3 regions of the Nonomuraea sp. NPDC059007 genome follow, and region 3 is predicted to be linked to each of the others. Evidence: riboswitches for the same ligand, from Rfam matches in the RefSeq annotation. Region 3 holds a riboswitch; each other region holds the start of a gene.
The links. Region 3 has a riboswitch for cobalamin ahead of ACFWY5_RS41135 (hypothetical protein). Riboswitches for the same ligand answer to the same signal wherever they lie in the genome.

Region 1: another riboswitch for cobalamin. It lies ahead of ACFWY5_RS30770 (CoA-acylating methylmalonate-semialdehyde dehydrogenase); the one in region 3 lies ahead of ACFWY5_RS41135 (hypothetical protein).
Region 2: another riboswitch for cobalamin. It lies ahead of ACFWY5_RS33645 (CbtB-domain containing protein); the one in region 3 lies ahead of ACFWY5_RS41135 (hypothetical protein).

What each region holds. Positions count from the first base shown of each region.
Region 1 is NZ_JBHYJD010000020.1:181,067-186,969, reverse strand. Features, by position in the region: gene metE (5-methyltetrahydropteroyltriglutamate--homocysteine S-methyltransferase) at 1-1,762, opposite strand, end outside; cobalamin riboswitch at 1,908-2,081, opposite strand; cobalamin riboswitch at 2,147-2,319, shown strand; partial or broken gene ACFWY5_RS30770 (CoA-acylating methylmalonate-semialdehyde dehydrogenase) at 2,462-3,957, shown strand; gene ACFWY5_RS30765 (acyl-CoA dehydrogenase family protein) at 3,963-5,114, shown strand; gene ACFWY5_RS30760 (enoyl-CoA hydratase/isomerase family protein) at 5,114-5,903, shown strand, end outside.
Region 2 is NZ_JBHYJD010000024.1:73,795-79,697, forward strand. Features, by position in the region: gene ACFWY5_RS33630 (putative cobaltochelatase) at 1-1,868, opposite strand, end outside; gene ACFWY5_RS33635 (histidine phosphatase family protein) at 1,865-2,518, opposite strand; gene ACFWY5_RS33640 (CbtA family protein) at 2,557-3,306, opposite strand; gene ACFWY5_RS33645 (CbtB-domain containing protein) at 3,319-3,480, opposite strand; cobalamin riboswitch at 3,537-3,674, opposite strand; gene ACFWY5_RS33650 (hypothetical protein) at 3,686-3,958, opposite strand; gene ACFWY5_RS33655 (sigma factor) at 3,907-4,224, opposite strand; gene ACFWY5_RS33660 (YbaB/EbfC family nucleoid-associated protein) at 4,313-4,612, shown strand; gene ACFWY5_RS33665 (hypothetical protein) at 4,609-5,514, shown strand; gene ACFWY5_RS33670 (hypothetical protein) at 5,520-5,891, shown strand; gene ACFWY5_RS33675 (hypothetical protein) at 5,871-5,903, opposite strand, start outside.
Region 3 is NZ_JBHYJD010000036.1:52,616-58,518, forward strand. Features, by position in the region: gene ACFWY5_RS41125 (ATP-binding cassette domain-containing protein) at 1-1,492, shown strand, start outside; gene ACFWY5_RS41130 (hypothetical protein) at 1,489-2,037, shown strand; gene ACFWY5_RS41135 (hypothetical protein) at 2,024-2,827, opposite strand; cobalamin riboswitch at 2,871-3,074, opposite strand; gene ACFWY5_RS41140 (bifunctional 2-methylcitrate synthase/citrate synthase) at 3,316-4,404, opposite strand; gene prpB (methylisocitrate lyase) at 4,401-5,306, opposite strand; gene ACFWY5_RS41150 (MmgE/PrpD family protein) at 5,306-5,903, opposite strand, start outside.

The DNA of each region.
Region 1 (5,903 bases), on a different contig from region 3:
CCACCTGGCGGGCGGTCTCGCCGAGCGGCTGGTCGTCGCGGACGAAGGACCAGGCCAGCATGGTGACCGGCCCGGTGAGCATGCCCTTGACCGGGCGGCTGGTCTGCGACTGGGCGTAGGTGGTCCAGCGCAGCGTCATCGGCTCGGGACGGGAGATGTCGCCGGCCAGGATCGGCGGGCGGACGTAGCGGCTGCCGTAGGACTGCACCCAGCCGTGCTGGGTGGCCACGTAGCCGTCGAGCTGCTCGGCGAAGTACTGGACCATGTCGTTGCGCTCCGGCTCGCCGTGCACCAGGACGTCGAGCCCGGCCTCCTCCTGGAAGGCGAGCACCTGGCGGATCTCGGCCGCGATGCGCTCGTCGTAGGCGGCCTGGTCGATACGGCCCGCGCGCAGGTCGGCACGGGCGACGCGCAACTCGCTGGTCTGCGGGAACGAGCCGATCGTGGTGGTCGGCAGCGGCGGCAGCTTCAGCCTGGCCCGCTGGGCGGCGGCGCGCTCGCCGTACGGGCTGATGCGACGGCTGTCAGCGGCGGTGACGGCCGTCGTGCGCGCGCGGACCGCCGGGTTGTGGGTCAGCGGCGACTCGGCGCGGGCGCGCAGCGCGGCCTGGTTGGCGTCCACCTGCTCGGCGATGAGGTGGGTGCCCCTGCTGATGCCGCGGGTGAGCGTGACGGTCTCGGCGACCTTCTGGCGGGCGAACGCGAGCCAGCCGGCCACCTCGGGATGGAGGTCGGTCTCCAGCGCGGTGTCGTAGGGGACGTGCAGCAGGGAGCAGGAGGCGGCCACGTCCACCCGCTCGGCCAGTCCGAGCAGGGTGGCGAGCGTGGCCAGCGACCTCTCCAGCTCGTTGATCCAGATGTTGCGCCCGTCCACGACCCCGGCCACCAGCCGCTTGCCGGGCAGCCCGCCGGCCGCGGCCAGGTCGTCGAGGTTGGCGGCGGCCGAGCCGGTGAAGTCGAGTCCGAGGCCCTCGACGGGGGCGGCGGCCAGCACGGGCAGGGCGGCGCCGAGCCGGTCGAAGTAGCTGGTCACCAGGATTCTGGGCCGCCGGGTCAGCCCGCCGAGGTGGGCGTAGGCGGCGGCGACGGCGTCGAGCACCTCCTGCGGCCGGTCCTGGACCAGGGCGGGCTCGTCGAACTGCACCCAATCGGCGCCCGCTGACTGCAGCGACGCGAGGATCTCGGCGTAGACGGGCAGCAGCCGTTCCAGCAGCGACAGCGGTTCGAAGCCGGGCTCGACGCCGGGGGCGGGCTTGGACAACAGCAGGTAGGTGACGGGGCCGACCACGACCGGGCGCGGGTTGTGGCCCTGCAACAGGGCCTCGGTCAGCTCGGCGGCCTGCTTGCCGGGGTTGGCGGTGAAGACGGTGTCAGGGCCGAGCTCGGGGACCAGGTAGTGGTAGTTGGTGTCGAACCACTTGGTCATCTCCAGCGGCGCCACGTCCTGGGTGCCGCGGGCCATGGCGAAGTAGCCGGCCAGCGGGTCGGCCTCCACGGCCGCCCGGTGCCGCTCGGGGATCGCGCCGACCATGACGGTGGTGTCCAGCACGTGGTCGTACAGCGAGAAGTCGCCGGAGGGGACTTCGCCGAGGCCGGCGTCGGTGAGCTCGCGCCAGGCGGCGCGGCGCAGGCCGGCGGCGGCGGCTTCCAGCTCGGCGGCGGTGATCCGGCCCGCCCAGTAGCCTTCGACGGCCTTCTTCAGTTCGCGGCCGGGTCCCTGGCGGGGGTAGCCGTACACGGTGGCGAGCGAACGCTCGGTCACGGAACTCTCCTTCGCGAGTCACGGGGACATCCCCGGCGTTCGAGCGAAGGCACGGCCCAGGCGCGGGCACACTTCTGGCCCGCGTGGTCGCCCAGCCCTCCCTCGAGGCCGTCCGATGCACCGCGCGCGGGGTGCGCGCGGGCAGTGGCAGGTCTTCGGACTCGCGGGCGCGTCGCACATGCCTACTGGCCGTCGCTTCCCCGGCCCCGGGGGCCGAGTGCTGGTGACGGCGGTCGTTCCCACTCACCGCTGCGGGGCAGTCCCGGATTCGCACCGGGTTCCCTCTTACGACGCCTCGCCTGGCTGACGGGGCGAACCAACTGCGACCCCCACCCTAAGCCAAGGGAAGCCGGCACTGGACTTACTAGGACGTCCAACTATATTTTCAACAGGAACGCTCGCGGTGCAGGGAAGCTGGTGTGAATCCAGCACGGTCCCGCCACTGTGACCGGGGATGTGCGTCATCGCTCGACAGTGCCACTGGCGAAAGCCGGGAAGGCCGGATGACGTGCGCTGATCCGGGAGTCAGGATACCGGCCGCGAGTTCTGGCATGTGTTGTCCACGAGGATGGAGCGAACACGCATGGCACCGGAACGCGCCCGCGGCCCAGGTGATCCGATGGCGACGGCGGTCACTCACCTCTGACCTGCCCTCCTTTGCATGCCCATCCTCGGGTCCACCTGGCGAAAGCAGGCTCCATGATCCGTGAACTGTCCCATTTCATCGGCGGCAAGCACGTCCCCGGCATCTCGGGCACCTTCGGCGACGTCCACGACCCGAACACCGGAACCGTCCAGGCCAGAGTCCCGCTGGCCACTCCGGACGAGACCAGGGCGGCCATCTCCGACGCCGCCGAAGCCCAGGCGGCCTGGGCGGAGTGGAATCCGCAGCGCCGCGCCCGCGTGCTGCTGAGGTTCCTGCACCTGGTCGAGGCCGAACGCGACACCCTGGCCCGGCTGCTGTCATCCGAACACGGCAAGACCGTCGCCGACGCCGACGGCGACATCCAGCGCGGCCTGGAGGTGGTCGAGTTCGCCGCGGGCGTCCCCCACCTGCTCAAGGGCGAGTTCACCGACAACGCGGGCAGCGGGATCGACGTCTACTCCATGCGCCGGCCGCTGGGGGTGGTCGCGGGGATCACGCCGTTCAACTTCCCCGCCATGATCCCGCTGTGGCAACTGGCCCCCGCCGTCGCCTGCGGCAACGCCTTCGTGCTCAAGCCCTCGAGCGTGACCCATCAGTTCCGGTACGGCTGGCCGAACTGCTCACCGAAGCCGGCCTCCCACCCGGTGTACTGAACGTGATCCACGGCGCCAAGGACGCCGTCGACACCCTGCTGACCGACGACAGGGTGAGCGCGGTCGCCTTCGTCGGCTCCACCCGGGTCGCCGAGCACGTCTACACGACCGCCACCGCGCACGGCAAGCGCGCCCAGTGCTTCGGCGGCGCCAAGAACCACCTGATCGTCATGCCCGACGCCGACCTGGACCAGGCCGCGGACGCGCTGATCGGCGCCGGCTACGGCTCGGCGGGCGAACGCTGCATGGCCATCTCGGTGGCCGTCCCCGTGGGACAGGCGACCGCGGACGCGCTGCGGGAACGGCTGGTGGCCAGGATCGGCGAGCTGCGCCTGGGCCGCAGCGACGACCCCGGCGCCGACTTCGGCCCGCTGGTCGGCTCCGACGCCCTGCGGCGCGTCCGCGACTACGTGGAGATCGGCGTGAGCGAGGGCGCCGAGCTCGTGGTCGACGGCCGGGACGCCGACGTGCCGGAGCCGGGCGGCTTCTTCATCGGCCCGTCCCTGTTCGACCACGTGCGGCCCGACATGCGGATCTACCGCGAGGAGATCTTCGGGCCCGTGCTGTCCATCGTGCGCGCCGGCGACTACGAGCACGCGCTGCGGCTGCCGAGCGAGCACGAGTACGGCAACGGCGTCGCCATCTTCACCCGCGACGGCGACACGGCACGCGACTTCACCCGCCGGGTGAACACCGGCATGGTCGGGGTCAACGTGCCCATCCCCGTCCCGGTCGCCTATCACTCCTTCGGCGGCTGGAAACGCTCCATGTTCGGCGACCTCAACCAGTTCGGCACCGACTCCATCCGCTTCTTCACCCAGGCCAAGACGGTCACCTCCCGCTGGCCGTCGGGCATTCGCGAGGGCGCCAGCTTCACGATCCCGACGATGGGCTGAGGCCGATGCCCGTACTGACGCAGGAGCAGTTCGCCATCGTCGAGGCGGTCGCCGGCTTCACCCACGAGCACCTGTCCCCCAACGCGATCGACTGGGACCGGCGCAAGCACTTCCCGGTCGACGTGCTGACCAAGGCGGCCGACCTCGGTCTCGGCGGCGTCTACGTCAGCGAGGAGTTCGGCGGCTCGGGCCTGTCCCGCCGCGACGGCACGCTGATCTTCGAGACGCTGGCCACCGGCTGTCCGTCCATCGCCGGATATATCTCCATCCACAACATGGTCGCCTGGATGATCGACCACTACGGCAGCATCGAGCAGCGCACGCGCTGGCTGTCCGGGCTGTGTTCGATGCGTAGCCTGGCCAGCTACTGCCTGACCGAGCCTGGCGCCGGTTCTGACGCGGCGGCGCTCGCCACGCGAGCCGTACGGGATGGGGACGCCTACGTCCTGGACGGCGTCAAGCAGTTCGTCTCCGGAGCCGGGGCCGCGCAGGTGTACGTGGTCATGGCCCGCACCGGCGTCTCCGGCGCGCGCGGCGTCTCCGCGTTCGTCGTCGAACGCGACGACCCCGGCCTGTCCTTCGGCGCCAACGAGGAGAAGATGGGCTGGAACGCCCAGCCCACCCGGCAGGTCGTCTTCGACGGCGTACGCGTCCCCGCCGACCGGCTTCTGGGCCGGGAGGGCGACGGATTCCGGATCGCGATGAACGCCCTCAACGGCGGCCGCCTCGGCATCGCCGCCTGCTCGCTCGGCGGCGCGCGGGCCGCGCTGGAGGCCAGCACCTCCTACCTCGGTGACAGGCAGGCGTTCGGCGCGCCGCTCTCGCACGCCCAAGGGCTGCAGTTCCAGCTCGCCGACATGGCGACCGAACTCGAGGCCGCCCGCGCCCTGCTGTGGCGGGCGGCCACGGCGCTCGACGAGGGCGACCCCAAGGCGGTCGAGCTCTGCGCGATGGCCAAACGCTTCGTCACCGACACCGGGTTCACCGTCGCCAACCGCGCCCTGCAACTCCACGGCGGCTACGGCTACCTCACCGAATACGGCATCGAGAAGATCGTGCGCGATCTGCGGGTGCACCAGATCCTCGAAGGGACCAACGAGATCATGCGCGTCATCGTCGCCCGCGGCCTCACCGGCAATCTGAGCGGGGCCGCCTGATGGACATCGAGACCAGGCAGGACGGCCGTCTCGGTCACATCCTGCTCAACCGGCCGAAGGCGCTCAACGCGCTCACCCACGACATGGTCCGGCACATCGACGCCGCGCTGCGGGCGTGGGAGAGCGACGAGACGGTCCAGGCCGTGCTGATCAGCGGCGCCGGCGAACGCGGGCTGTGCGCCGGAGGCGACATCCGCTCGATCTACCAGGACATCCGGCAGGGTGGCGGCGATGCCACCGCCGCGTTCTGGCGCGACGAATACCTGCTCAACGCCCGCATCGCCCGCTACGGCAAGCCGTACGTCGCTCTCATGGACGGCCTGGTCATGGGCGGCGGCGTCGGCGTATCCGCGCACGGCAGCGTCCGCGTGGTCACCGAACGCACGAGGCTGGCCATGCCGGAGACCGGCATCGGCCTGATCCCCGACGTGGGCGGTACCTTCCTGCTGTCGCGCGCTCCCGGCGACATCGGGCTGCACCTCGCGCTGACCGGCACGACGATCGGGGCGGGCGACGCCATCGCCTGCGGCCTGGCCGACCACTTCGTGCCCTCGGCCGACCTGCCCGCCTTCCGGCGGAGCGCGGCGGCGCACGGGGTCACGGCGGCGCTGGAGGCTCATGCCGTACCCGCTCCAGAAGGGTCGCTGCCGGAGCAACGCTCCTGGATCGACGTGTGTTACGCCGGTGAGAGCGTTCCGGAGATCGTCGAGCAGTTGCTGGACATCGGCGAGAGCGCGGCGAAGGAGGCCGCGGAGCAGATCGCGGCCAAGTCACCGACCGCGCTGCGGG
Region 2 (5,903 bases), on a different contig from region 3:
CGCCCGTCGGTCACCACCACGACCAGCGGACGCCGGTCGGGATCGCGCATCCGCTCGACCCGCAGCACCTCCGCCGCCCTGGCCAGCCCCTCGGCCAGCGGCGTACGCCCGCCGGTCGGCAACGACCGCAACCGCGCCGCCCCCGCCTCCACCGACGACGTCGGCGGCAACGCCACCTCCGCGCCCCTCCCCCGGAACGTCACCAGCCCCACCTTGTCCCTGCGCTGGTAGGCGTCGAGCAGCAGGCTGAGCACCGCCGTCTTCACCGCGGTCATCCGCCTGCGCGCGGCCATCGAGCCGCTCGCGTCGACCACGAACAGCACGAGGTTGCTCTCCCTGCCCTCCCGCACGACCTCGCGCAGATCGCCGCCGCGCAGCAGCAGCCCGGCTCCGGTCCGGCCCCGCTCCTTCTGGTACGGCGCCGCCGCCAGCAGCGTCGCCGGCAGGTGCAGATCCTTCACCTTGCCGTGCGGCACCCGCGCCCCGGTCGCCCTGCCACGCGGCGTACGCGCCCGCGACCTCCGCCCCGAAGCACCCGCCCCGAGCCCTGGCACCTTCAACACCGGCACCCGATAGGGCGCCCCCACCCCAGCCACCGCCACAACCCCGGCCCCAGCCTCATCCCGCGCGTCGGGCCCCGGCTCGGCTCCTGGCTCGTCCCTCTGGCCGGCCTGGGAGTTGTGCCCGGCCTCCCCCTGGTCAGGCTGGGAGTTGTGCCCGGCCTCCCCCCGGCCCGGCGCCTCCCCCTGGTCAGGCTGGGAGTTGTGCCCGGGGTCGGGGTCGCCCTGGTGGCCGGGGCCGTCGGGGTCGGGCGGGGTGTCCGGGGTGTCGCCGCCGTCCGGGTCGTCGTCGCCCCGGTGGCGGTCCAGGAGTTCCTCCAGCAGGTCCTCGTCCAGCCCCGGCGCGTCGAACGGGTCCCGGCGCCGCCGGTGCGGCAGGGACAGCCGGGCCGCCACCCGCACGTCCTCCTCCGTCACCCGGTCCCGCCCCTGCCAGGCCGCGTGCGCCATGGCCGCGTTCGCCGTGACCAGGTCGGCGCGCAGGCCGTCCACCTCGAACCCCGCGCACACCGCCGCGATCTGCAGCAGCCGGGCGTCGGGAAGGACGACCCCGCCGCTCAGCAGCGCCCTGGCCCGCAGGATCCGCTCGCCGAGCGCGGACTCCTGGGCGGTCCATCGCGCCACGAACGCCTCGGGTGAAGCGTCGTAGGCCATGCGCCGCCGTACCACCTCGGCCCGTTCGTCCGGGTCCCGCGACGCCTTCACCTCGACGGTCAGTCCGAACCGGTCGAGGAGCTGGGGGCGCAGCTCGCCTTCCTCCGGGTTCATGGTGCCGACCAGGAGGAAGCGGGCGGCGTGCCGTACCGACACGCCTTCGCGCTCGACGTAGCAGGTGCCGAGCGCGGCGGCGTCGAGCAGGAGGTCCACGAGGTGGTCGTGCAGGAGGTTGACCTCGTCGACGTACAGCACGCCGCGGTGCGCGCCCGCCAGCAGTCCCGGCTCGAACGCCTTCACGCCTTCGGTCAGCGCGCGTTCGACGTCGAGCGAGCCGACGAGCCGGTCCTCGGAGGCGCCGACCGGCAGTTCGACCAGGGAGGCGGGCCTCCGGTGGCGTTGTTCGCCGGGGTCGTGCGGCCCGTCGGGGCAGTCCGGGTCCGGCGCGGCCGGGTCGCAGGCGAACCGGCAACCGGCCACCACGTCCACCGACGGTAGCTGGGCGGCCAGCGCGCGGACGATCGTCGACTTGGCGGTGCCCTTCTCCCCGCGGACGAGCACGCCGCCCACCCGGGGCGAGACGGCGTTGAGCACCAGCGCCAGCTTCAGGTCGTCGAGCCCGACGACCGCGCTGAACGGGTAGGTGGCGATCAAGAGGTGACCTTCCGGTGTTCGAGGGCGTCCCGGTTGACGTGGGCGACCCGCCAGCCGCCGCGGGTGACGGCCAGTTCGGTGGTGGACAGTGGCGCGAGGTCGAAACGGGCGGCGTGCAGCGGGGGCAGGCCGAGCGCGTGCCCGAGCGCGGCGCGGATGGCTCCCGAGTCGCAGATGACCAGGAACGGCCGCCCGCGCCGGCCGTCGAACCTGGCCCGCGTCTCGTCGAGCCACCCCGTGACGCGCGCCGTCATCTGGTCGAGGCTCTCGCCGCCGTGGGGCGCCGCGCCGGGGTCGGCGAGCCAGCTCGCGAGCGCGTCCGGCTCGTCCTGGGCGACCCTCGTGTACGGCAGGCCGCCCCACCGGCCGTGATCGGCCTCGGCCAGGGCGTCGACCACGATGGGCGCGAGCCCCATGGCCGAGGCGGTCTGCAACGCGGCCACCGACGGCGCGACGAACGCCGCCCCCGCCTGCCCGGCCGTCAGCATCTCCCCAAGCTCCGCTTCACGGGGCTCGTCCCGGTCGGGCCGGGTGCCGGGTCCCGCGTATGACGCCGTCCTGGCCAGGTCGGCGGTCCCGGCCAGAAGGGCGGCCTTCGCCAGGCTGGCGCGATCGGCCTGCTCCGGTGCGGGGAAGCAGGCTGTGCGCATGCCTGGTGTGCTGGCATGCCGTACGAAAAGCACTCCGCTCAGCTCGGTGCGGCGGCCGGGACGGCGGCGGTGGTCCGGCGGGCGGCGCGCTCGCCCGCCCAGGCGAACAGCGCCCCGAACGCCGCCCAGAACACCAGCTGCGTCCCCAGCGACGCGAGCCGGAACTCCCACAGCAACGTGGCGGGAAAGCCCGCGGGCACCTCGTCGACCCGCGGCAGCAGCGCCAGCGCGGCGACCACCGGCACGAGGAAGGTCACCACGGTGACGCTCCAGCGCGCCCACGGACCGCCGGTGACCCGGCGCCCGCTCGCGACCGCGATGGCGACGGCGGCCAGGCCCACCAGCACCATGACCACGTAGAGCAGGGTCCGGCTGCCGATCGTGTGGGGGTCGCCGACGGCGGGCGGATTGGCGGGATATTTCAGGAACGGCAGCAGGACGATCGCCAGAAAGGCCGTGCCCGCCGCGGCGAACGCGAGCGCGGGGTCCGACCTGGGGCCGACCCGGCCGCGCAGCCCGGCCACGACCAGGCCGAAGATGCCGCCGACGGCGAGGCCGTAAAGGCCCGTCGCGAGGAACAGCCCGGCCTTCTGCACCGGCCGGCTGACCTCGGCCTCCTCACCATGATGATCGTCGGCCGGCGCGGCCGGCGCGGCCGCCGCCGCGGCTTCTTCCAAGGCGATCGCGCTGTCCACGTGGGGCTCCCCCGCCAGGAAGGCGAAGGCGCCCGCGAACAGTCCGGCCAGCAGGCCCAGGAGCAGACCTCTGACCACAAGGGTGCGCACCATCGTGCCCGGCCCCTAGTGGCAGGGCACGCCGAGCAGGTGACGCCCGTCGTGCATCAGCTCGTGCAGGAAGGTACCGGTCTGCGAGACCGCGCCGTTGTCCATCAGAACCAGGTACGCGATCAACAGGAACAACGGCACGCTCAGCAACCAGGGCCGCAAACGGGGAAAGGGCACGGACGTCGAAGTGGTCCCACCACTCATCAAGGCCTCCTCAGGGATGACGCGTCCCAACAGGTGAGGTCACGGCCGTTAGGTGACCTGGCTCCCGGGATCTACGTCCCGGATACAGTGGCGCGTCCGCACCGGCATCTCACCGGATTTCCCCTGACAGCCGTGAAATCTACCGGAACGTATCCTTTCCTCCGGTTCTCGTCAACAGTCACGTGATCTTCGAAAGGTCGATGATCACGGTTTTGCCCCCGAGCGGATAGTGAACGAGCCGGCCGTCGCCGACGCCCGGTTGAACGATCTGCATCCCGCCATCGTCACCGGGCCGGGTGCCGAGGTCTCCGGAGCGGCCCGTGGCCAGGTCGAGCAGCGCCTGACCGCCGCCGGCCGAGTCGAGCCGCACCGTCATGAACCGGTCCGCGGCGAGTCCGATCACAGGGGCCTCGGGCAGGTCCCGCTCCTGTGTGCCGTCGCGCAGGCGCATGAAAACGGTCCGGTCCGGCCTGTGGCCGACGCAGGTGAGTACGCCGCACCGCACCCAGATCTCGCCCGCGCGCGTTTGCCGCGCACCCGCGACCAGGCCCGATGCAACCTGATCAGCGCCTCCTGGGTCAGGTCGGCCGCGTCGTGCGGGTTGCCGCTGAGCACGTATCCATAGCGCAGGAGCGCGTCGGCGCGCTCGGCGACGAACGCCGCGAAGTCGTCCACCCTGGCCTCACCCTTCCTCGGTCCATCACATCCCAGACGCACGGAGGCCGGATTCTGTTGAATGTGAGGTGAAGCGCTTTACCTACTAGTTCAGTTGCCATTGCCGGTGTCACGATCTACGTTGGGCCGAATGACAGACGAGCTGGACCGGATGTTCGCCGAGTTCCACGGGGAGATCGCCCGACTCCAGGGACTCCAGCAAGAGATCGAGCGGGTACGCGGCCGCGGTGAGGCCGCCGAGGGCCGGGTCGTCGCCGAGGCCACCATGACCGGCGCCCTGGCCGGGCTCACCATCGACCCCCGCGCCATGCGGCTCGGCTCCGACGAGCTGGCCGCCGCCGTCCTCCAGGCCGCCGCCGCTGCCGCCCGCGATGCCGGTGACCAGGCCAGGGCGCTGGCCGAGCCGTTCACCCCCGACGTGCTGCGATGAAGATCAACCCCACCCGCGCCTCCATCTACGGCTTCGGTGCCCTCGGCATCACCGCCTTCGTCTTCCAGATGCTCGCGGTCGACTACCCGGAAGGCGACCCCGACCGCGCCCGCCAGGCCCGCGACACCTGGCTACGGCTGGCCGAACGCGTGGAGAAGAGCTCGGGCAACACCTACCCCGCCGCCGAGTCGGTCTGGCGGCGCAACAGCGGCGAAGGGGTGGACGCGTTCAAGCGGACCGTCACCGAGGGCCTGTACCCGATGCCGCCGGCCCTCGGCTACCCCGGCAAGCTGGCCGCCGCCTGCCGCGCGAACGCCGAGGCCTGCGACGACTTCGCGGAGATCGTCGAGACCGTACGGCACGCCTACTGGACCATGGCACTGGCCAACCTCGCCAGCTTCATCTTCATCACCACGTTCCCGTGGCAGGCGGGGGCGGCGTACCAGATCACGCAGTTCCTCATGCGCAGGGCGCAGGCGAAACTGCTGTCGAAGCTCCTGGAGCACGCGGTCGCGCGGGTCGTGCTGGCCAAGCTGACCGAGTACTCGATCGGCAGCGCCTTCTTCGCCATCGGCGACGTGGGCGTGGTCGCCGGGGTCAAGGCGGCGCGCGGCGAGGACCCGGGCTCTCTGGGCGACAACGCCCGGCAGGCGCTCAAGGAGTTCGCCGCCTCGGTGGCCTTCTACGGCGCCTTCGACGCGGCCATGCCCGCGGCCAGGGCGATGACCAAGAACCTCGACCTGCAGTACTTCGTCGGCCGCATGGCCGGCGGCTCCGTCGGCTACGGCCCCAGCTACGACGCCATGAACGGCCAGGGCGGCGAGGACCTGATCCCGACCTGGAAGGAAACGCTGGGCCGGATGCTCCTCTACTTCACGATGGCCCACAAACCCGCGGGGTGAGCAGGATGGAAATCGACCGCGCCCGGCTGCGCGCCGTCGCCGAGGCTTACGACACCGAGCGCCGCGACCTGGCCGACCACGTACGGCGGGCCGCCGCGGAACTGACCGCCATCGGCGCCTTCTGGGGCGGCACCCAGGAGGGCGTCACGTTCTTCAAGGGCGACGGCGGCGCCCGCGGCTACGAGGCCCACACCGACCAGATCGCCAAGGGCCTGGTCCATCTGGACGAGGCCCACGAGCAGCTCGCCGAGCGCCTGCGCCTCATGGGCGACCTCGTCCGGGTCGCCAACTGGGACAGCATCGCCGACCTCCTGTCCAAGCTCCCCGAGCCGGACGAGAACCCCAAGGTCTGGGGCTCACCCGCTGAGCCCGAGTAGGAACGCCGCCGG
Region 3 (5,903 bases):
TCCCGCGGAGGTGGCTCGCAAGCTGGCGGCCGTCCTCACCGAACGCGACCTGCCGCCCCTGCTGAGCGCGCGGGAGGTGGCCGGACTCGGCCGCCACCCGCACACCGGCTTCACCGGCCGGCTCGGCCCGGCCGACCACGCGGTCGTCTCCTGGGCGCTGAGCGCGGTCAACGCGGGTCATCTCGCCGAACGCCAGGTCAGCGAACTGTCGGACGGCGAGCGGCAACGTGTCCTCATCGCCCGCGCCCTGGCCCAGGAACCTTCGGTGATCCTGCTGGACGAGCCCACGGCCTTCCTGGACGTCACCTCTCGGGTCGCCCTCATGGGCCTGCTGCGTACCCTGGCCCGTGATCGTGGTCTGGTCATCGTGGTGTCCACCCACGACCTGGAGCTGGCACTTCGCGTAGCCGACCGGGTGTGGCTGGTCACGGCCGAGGGTGTCCTGCACACCGGTACACCGGAGGAACTGACCGAGAACGGCCTGATCGGCGCCTGTTTCGACGGCGAGGAGCTGTCCTTCGACCGGCAGGCAGGAGTGTTCACGCTGAACCCGGCACGCGCCCGCCCCGTACGGTTGCCCGACGACCCGTTGCTGGAGCGCGCCCTGGCCAGGGAGGGCTGGCGCCGGGATGCCGCCGGGGCCGTCCAACTGGCCGTGGATCACAGGGAGGGCGGATACGCGGCCGCCTACGACGGGCGAACCCCTTGGTTCCCCACCATCCCCGAGGTCGCGGCTTGGGCTCGGCACCTGCACGACCACCCCGTCCTTCTCCCGGCCGCCCCCGCCGTCGCCGTGGCCGGCACCAGCACGCTGGGCGGCTACTTCGAACTGGAAGTCGGTCCACCCGGTGACGGATGGCAGCCGTTCACCGACCTGTCCGCAGACCCGTCAGCCCTGGCCGGCCGCATCGACTCCGTCGCAGAGCGGCTCGGTACCCAGGAGAGGCGCGTCGCCGCCTCGATCCTGTTCCAGGGCCTGGCCGCGCGCCTGTGGTCGCCCGTTCTCGGCGCGTTCATCGTCCACGACCTGCTGCTCGACCTGCCGCCGCAAGACCTGCACTGGCGACCTGTCCCCAGCGGACCGCTGCCGCTGCGGATCGCCCGCCCGACCGGATGGCAGGCCGCCGACCCGAGCGCCGCCATCGAGCCGATCTACCGCAACGTCGTCACCGAACTGCTCGAACCACTCGCCGAAACCACCCGCGGCATCGTCAAGCTGGCACCCGGCCTGCTGTGGGGCAACGCCGCCTCCTCCCTGGCCGGGAGCATCCGCGCGGTGCTGCGCCGGCACCCCGAGCTGACCGCGCGGGCGGTTCCCATCGGTCGCGAGTTGTTGCGGACCAAGCTGCTGAAAGGCACAGGCGACCTCGCCGAGCCCGGCCGCCCGTTCTTCGTCCGGCGCAGCTGCTGCCTGTACTACCGACTGCCCGGCGGCGGCAAGTGCGGTGACTGCGCCCTCATCCCCCGAAACCAGTCAGGAGCCCCATCGTGAACCACACGGTCGTCGAGGAACACGGCAACGGAACCCTGCACGTCTGGCCCCTGCCCACCGACGAGGACAACCTGCTGAACCTGGTCACCTTCCTGTTCGAGCGGCACTGGGAACACATCTGGTTCGGCGTGATCATCCAGGGCGCGGCCTGGGAGGTGGCCGCGCCCAACGCCCCTGAGCGCATCAGCATGTACGACGGCTACGTCACCGTCGACTTCGGCCGCTGGCACTTCCACCTGTGCATCGGCGAGCACACCGCCAGCGGCCCCGAACTCGGCGCCATCCGCCGGTGCGCCCGGGCCGAGCTGTATCGCCGCGTCGACGACGAGGGCATCCCCACCTCCTGGGGAGTGCGCCTGTTCAACGGCCGCGACGAACAGCTCATGACCGTCCTGCTGCCCAACCCCTTCCTCACCGACCGCCAGCAGATCCTCGATCCTCCCGACTTCGACCGGCTGGCAGCGTGGGATGAGCTACGCGCCACCTACTTCGGCTCGGCCCCTGACCCGCTCGACCGAACCGGGAAAGGGTTCAGACACGGTTGAGTCCCGCCCATCGGACACGGCCGATCTTGACCACGGCGGCGGCGGTCTCCAAGGGCGATTGCTGCCCGGGGGAGCAGGAGGCGGCCACCACGAGCTGGTCGGCGAGCTCCGAAACCGCCGCGCATGTGGTCACTGCGGTATCGACCTGTCCGGTGCCGGGCGAGCAGCCGTCCACGACGGCGGCCACGATCGTCGTGCGAGGCAGGCCCCCCAATCGGGCGAGGCCGTCGAGGTTGCCGGGCGTGGTCACGAAGTCGACCGCGATGCTCTCCACCCGTGACGCGCCCAGCACGGCCAGCGCTGGACCGGCTTCGCCCGAGCACAGGCACACCAGCAGCCGGGGGCGGTTGCTCAGCTCGCCCAGCCGCTCGTAGGCGTACGCCAGGTGACGCAGGTCCGCGGGATCGGCCGGCGGGGGTTCGTCGAGCTGGACCTCCTGAGCTCCGGCGGTGGCCAGCCGTTCGAGTAGTTCCGCGTACGGCTCCAGGAACGCGTCCAGCAGGCGGAGCCGATGATCGCCGCCCATGCTCCGCAGGAAGGCGAGCGGCCCCGGCAGCACGGGCCGCATCTCGAAGCCGAGCCGCCTGACCTCATGGTAGGCGGCCAGCGGCGCATTGCGGTCGAGCCGGAAGCGGGTGGCCCGGGTCAGCGGCCCGGTCACGCCGAAGGTGGCGGCCGAGGCGAAGGCGGGGTCGTGGAGCGGCAGGTCGGTCAGGCGGAAGTTCCGCCAGCCTTCCCACAGATCGGCGGTGGCCGCCGGGCGTCCGAGCACGGTGGTGCGTTGTCTCACGTCGGGTCCTTTTCCCTCGCGGAACCCCTGGGGGCCGCGTGCCGGGTGGCACACGGGCGGTGGCAGGTATTCGGACTCGCGGGCGTCTCACACGTGTCTACTGGCCGTCGCTTCCCAGGCCGGAGCCCAGTGCTTGTGTGGACGGCGGTCGTTCCCGCTCACCGCTGCGGGGCAGTCCCGGATTCACACCGGGTTCCCTCTTACGCCGGTCCCTCGTGAGGGCCGGACCAGCCGCAGAAGGAAGCATAACGGGCCGGTAGCCTCCCCCGTTGAAATGAGGTACACGTGCGGTTTGACGGGACGTCTGTCTCTCCGCCTGGGATCATGCTCTGCGACATTTTGGCCGGTCGCCGACAGCGCGGTCGTCGAACCGAGGTCGCGTAGAAGGGCCGCGGGCAGGGGCGTCGCACAGCCCGCGCGCCGGTGCCGTCAGCCGTCCCACCGGGTGGCCCGAGAGCCACACCCCACATCACGTGTCGAGAGAAGTGTCACGGGAGGTGTCGCTCCATTTGGCCGACGTAGGAGCTGAGGGGGCGGATGAGGGAGTTCGCAGTCAGTTGCTCGGCTATGTGAGCACTCCAGCCGGTGATGCGGGACATGACGAAGATGGGGGTGAAGGTGGGGATGTCGAAGCCCATGAGGTGGTACGCGGGGCCGGTCGGGTAGTCCAGGTTGGGGTGAATTCCCTTGGTCCGTGCCATCGCGTCGGCGAGAGCGTCGTACCGCTTCATGAGATCGTCGGCGTTCCGCAGCCGCGCCAGGTCGCGCAGCGCCGCCTCCATGGTCGGCACGCGCGAGTCGCCGTGTTTGTAGACGCGGTGACCGAAGCCCATGATCTTGCGCTTGTCCGCCAGGGCCTGCGCCAGCCAGGCCTCGGGGTCGCTCATCTCGGCGAACATGTGCATGACGGCCTCGTTGGCTCCGCCGTGCAGGGGTCCCTTCAACGCGCCGATGGCGGCGGTGACCGCGCTGTAGAGGTCGGACAGCGTGGAGGTGACCACGCGGGCGGTGAAGGTGGAGGCGTTGAAGCTGTGCTCGGCGTAGAGGATGAGGGAGATCTCGAAGCAGCGCACGACCTCGGGTTCCGGGATCTCACCGAAGCACATGTGGAAGAAGTTCTCCGCGAAGCCCAGCTCGGGGTCGGGCTGGATCGGCGCCTGTCCGCGGCGGCGGCGCTGGTTCAGGGCGACGACGGTGGGCAGGCGGGCGAGCAGGTCGAGCGCGGCGTGCGGGTTGGCGTCGGCGTCGTCCTCGCGCGGGTCTTCAGCGCCGAGCTGGCTGACTGCGGTGCGCAGCACGTCCATCGGGTGGCAGCTCTCCGGGAGCTTGGCGAGCACGTCCAGCGTGGTGCGCGAGAGGGTACGGCGGGCTCGCTCGGCCGCCTCGAACGCGCGCAGTTGCCCGGCATCCGGCAGCTCGCCGTGCCACAGCAGATAGGCGACCTGCTCGAAGCCGCAGGCGGCGGCGAGCTCCTGCACCGGGTATCCGCGGTAGGTCAGGGAGTTGCTGTCGGGGTTGACCATGGAGATCGCGGTCGTGTCCGCCACGACGCCGGCCAGGCCCTTGCTGATGGTCATCGGTCCTCCCGGTAGCCGTGGGTGAGCACGTCGGCGTCGAAGGTCGCGTAGCCGGAGTAGTCCAGCAGGTCGTACAGCTCGCCTCTGGTCTGCATGCGCTCGACCAGCCCGGCCTGGGTGCCCTCAGCGTCGATGATCTTCAAGGACTCGGTGACCGTGCCCATGATCAGGCGGAACAGGGTCACGGGGTAGATGACGACGTTGATGCCGAGGTCGCGCAGGGTCGTCGTGGTGAGCAGGGTCGATTGGCCGAACTCGGTCATGTTGGCCAGGATCGGCACGTCGACCGCCTTGCGCATGGCCTCGAACTCGGCGGCGTCGGCCAGCGCCTCGGGGAAGATCAGATCGGCTCCGGCTTCGGCGAACGCCTTCGCTCGCTCGATCGTCGCGGCCAGTCCGCCGGTGGTGCGTACGTCGGTGCGGGCGCAGACGACGAAGTCGGGGTCGCGGCGGGCGTCCACGGCGGCGCGCAGGCGGCGCACCGCGTCGGGTAGCGGGCTGATCGTCTTGCCGTCCAGGTGGCCGCAGCGCTTGGGGTTGACCTGGTCTTCGATGTGGCATCCGGCCAGTCCGGCGTCCTCCAGGATCTGGATGGTCCTGGCGGTGTTCATCGGCTCGCCGAAGCCGGTGTCGGCGTCGACGAGGGTGGGCAGGCCGGTGACCCGGGCGATGGCCTGCGAGCGTTCGGCGACCTCGCTGAGCGTGGTCAGGCCGATGTCGGGCAGGGCCAGGTCGGCGGCGAGCACGGCGCCGGACACGTAGACGCCGTCAAATCCGGCCCGCTCGATGGCGCGGGCTGACAGCGGGTTGATCGCGCCGGGAAGGCGCAGCAGCTCGCCCCCGGACAGCCCGGCGCGCAGAGCGCGGCGCTTGTCGTGCGGCGTGGTGCGGGAGTGAAGCATCAGAAGATTCCCTTCGTCCCGGGCACGGAGCCGATGCCGGCTTCCAGGTTGAGCGCGGCCACCTCGGCGGCCGTCAGGCCGGCGAGGCGGGTGGCCAGGTCCAGGAAGCGATCCTTTTCGGTCTCGCTCACAGCTCCGGCGGCCAGCGCCCGGAACTTGGCGATGTAGTCCGCGCGGGCGAAGGGCCGCGCGCCGTCGGGGTGGGCGTCGGCGACCGCGCGGGACTGCTCGATGGTGCTGCCGTCGGCGAGCTCGACCACCACGCGGCCGCCGAAGGCACGGCGCTCGGGGTGGTGGTAGGCGGCGGTCCACTCCGGGTCCTCCAGCGTGGCGATCTTCCGCCACAGCTCGACGGTGTCCGGTCTGGCCGCCCGCTCGGGCAGGTAGGAGTCGACATGGTGCCAGGCGCCGTCCTGCAGGGCGACGGCGAAGATGTAGGGCAGGGAGTGGTCGAGCGTCTCCCGGCTGGCGGCCGGGTCATACTTCTGCGGATCGCCCGCGCCGCTGCCGATGACGTGGTGGGTGTGGTGGCTGGTGTGGATGGTGATCCGCTCCACCTTCGCCGGGTCGCCGATCCGTGCGCGCAGGTCGATGGCC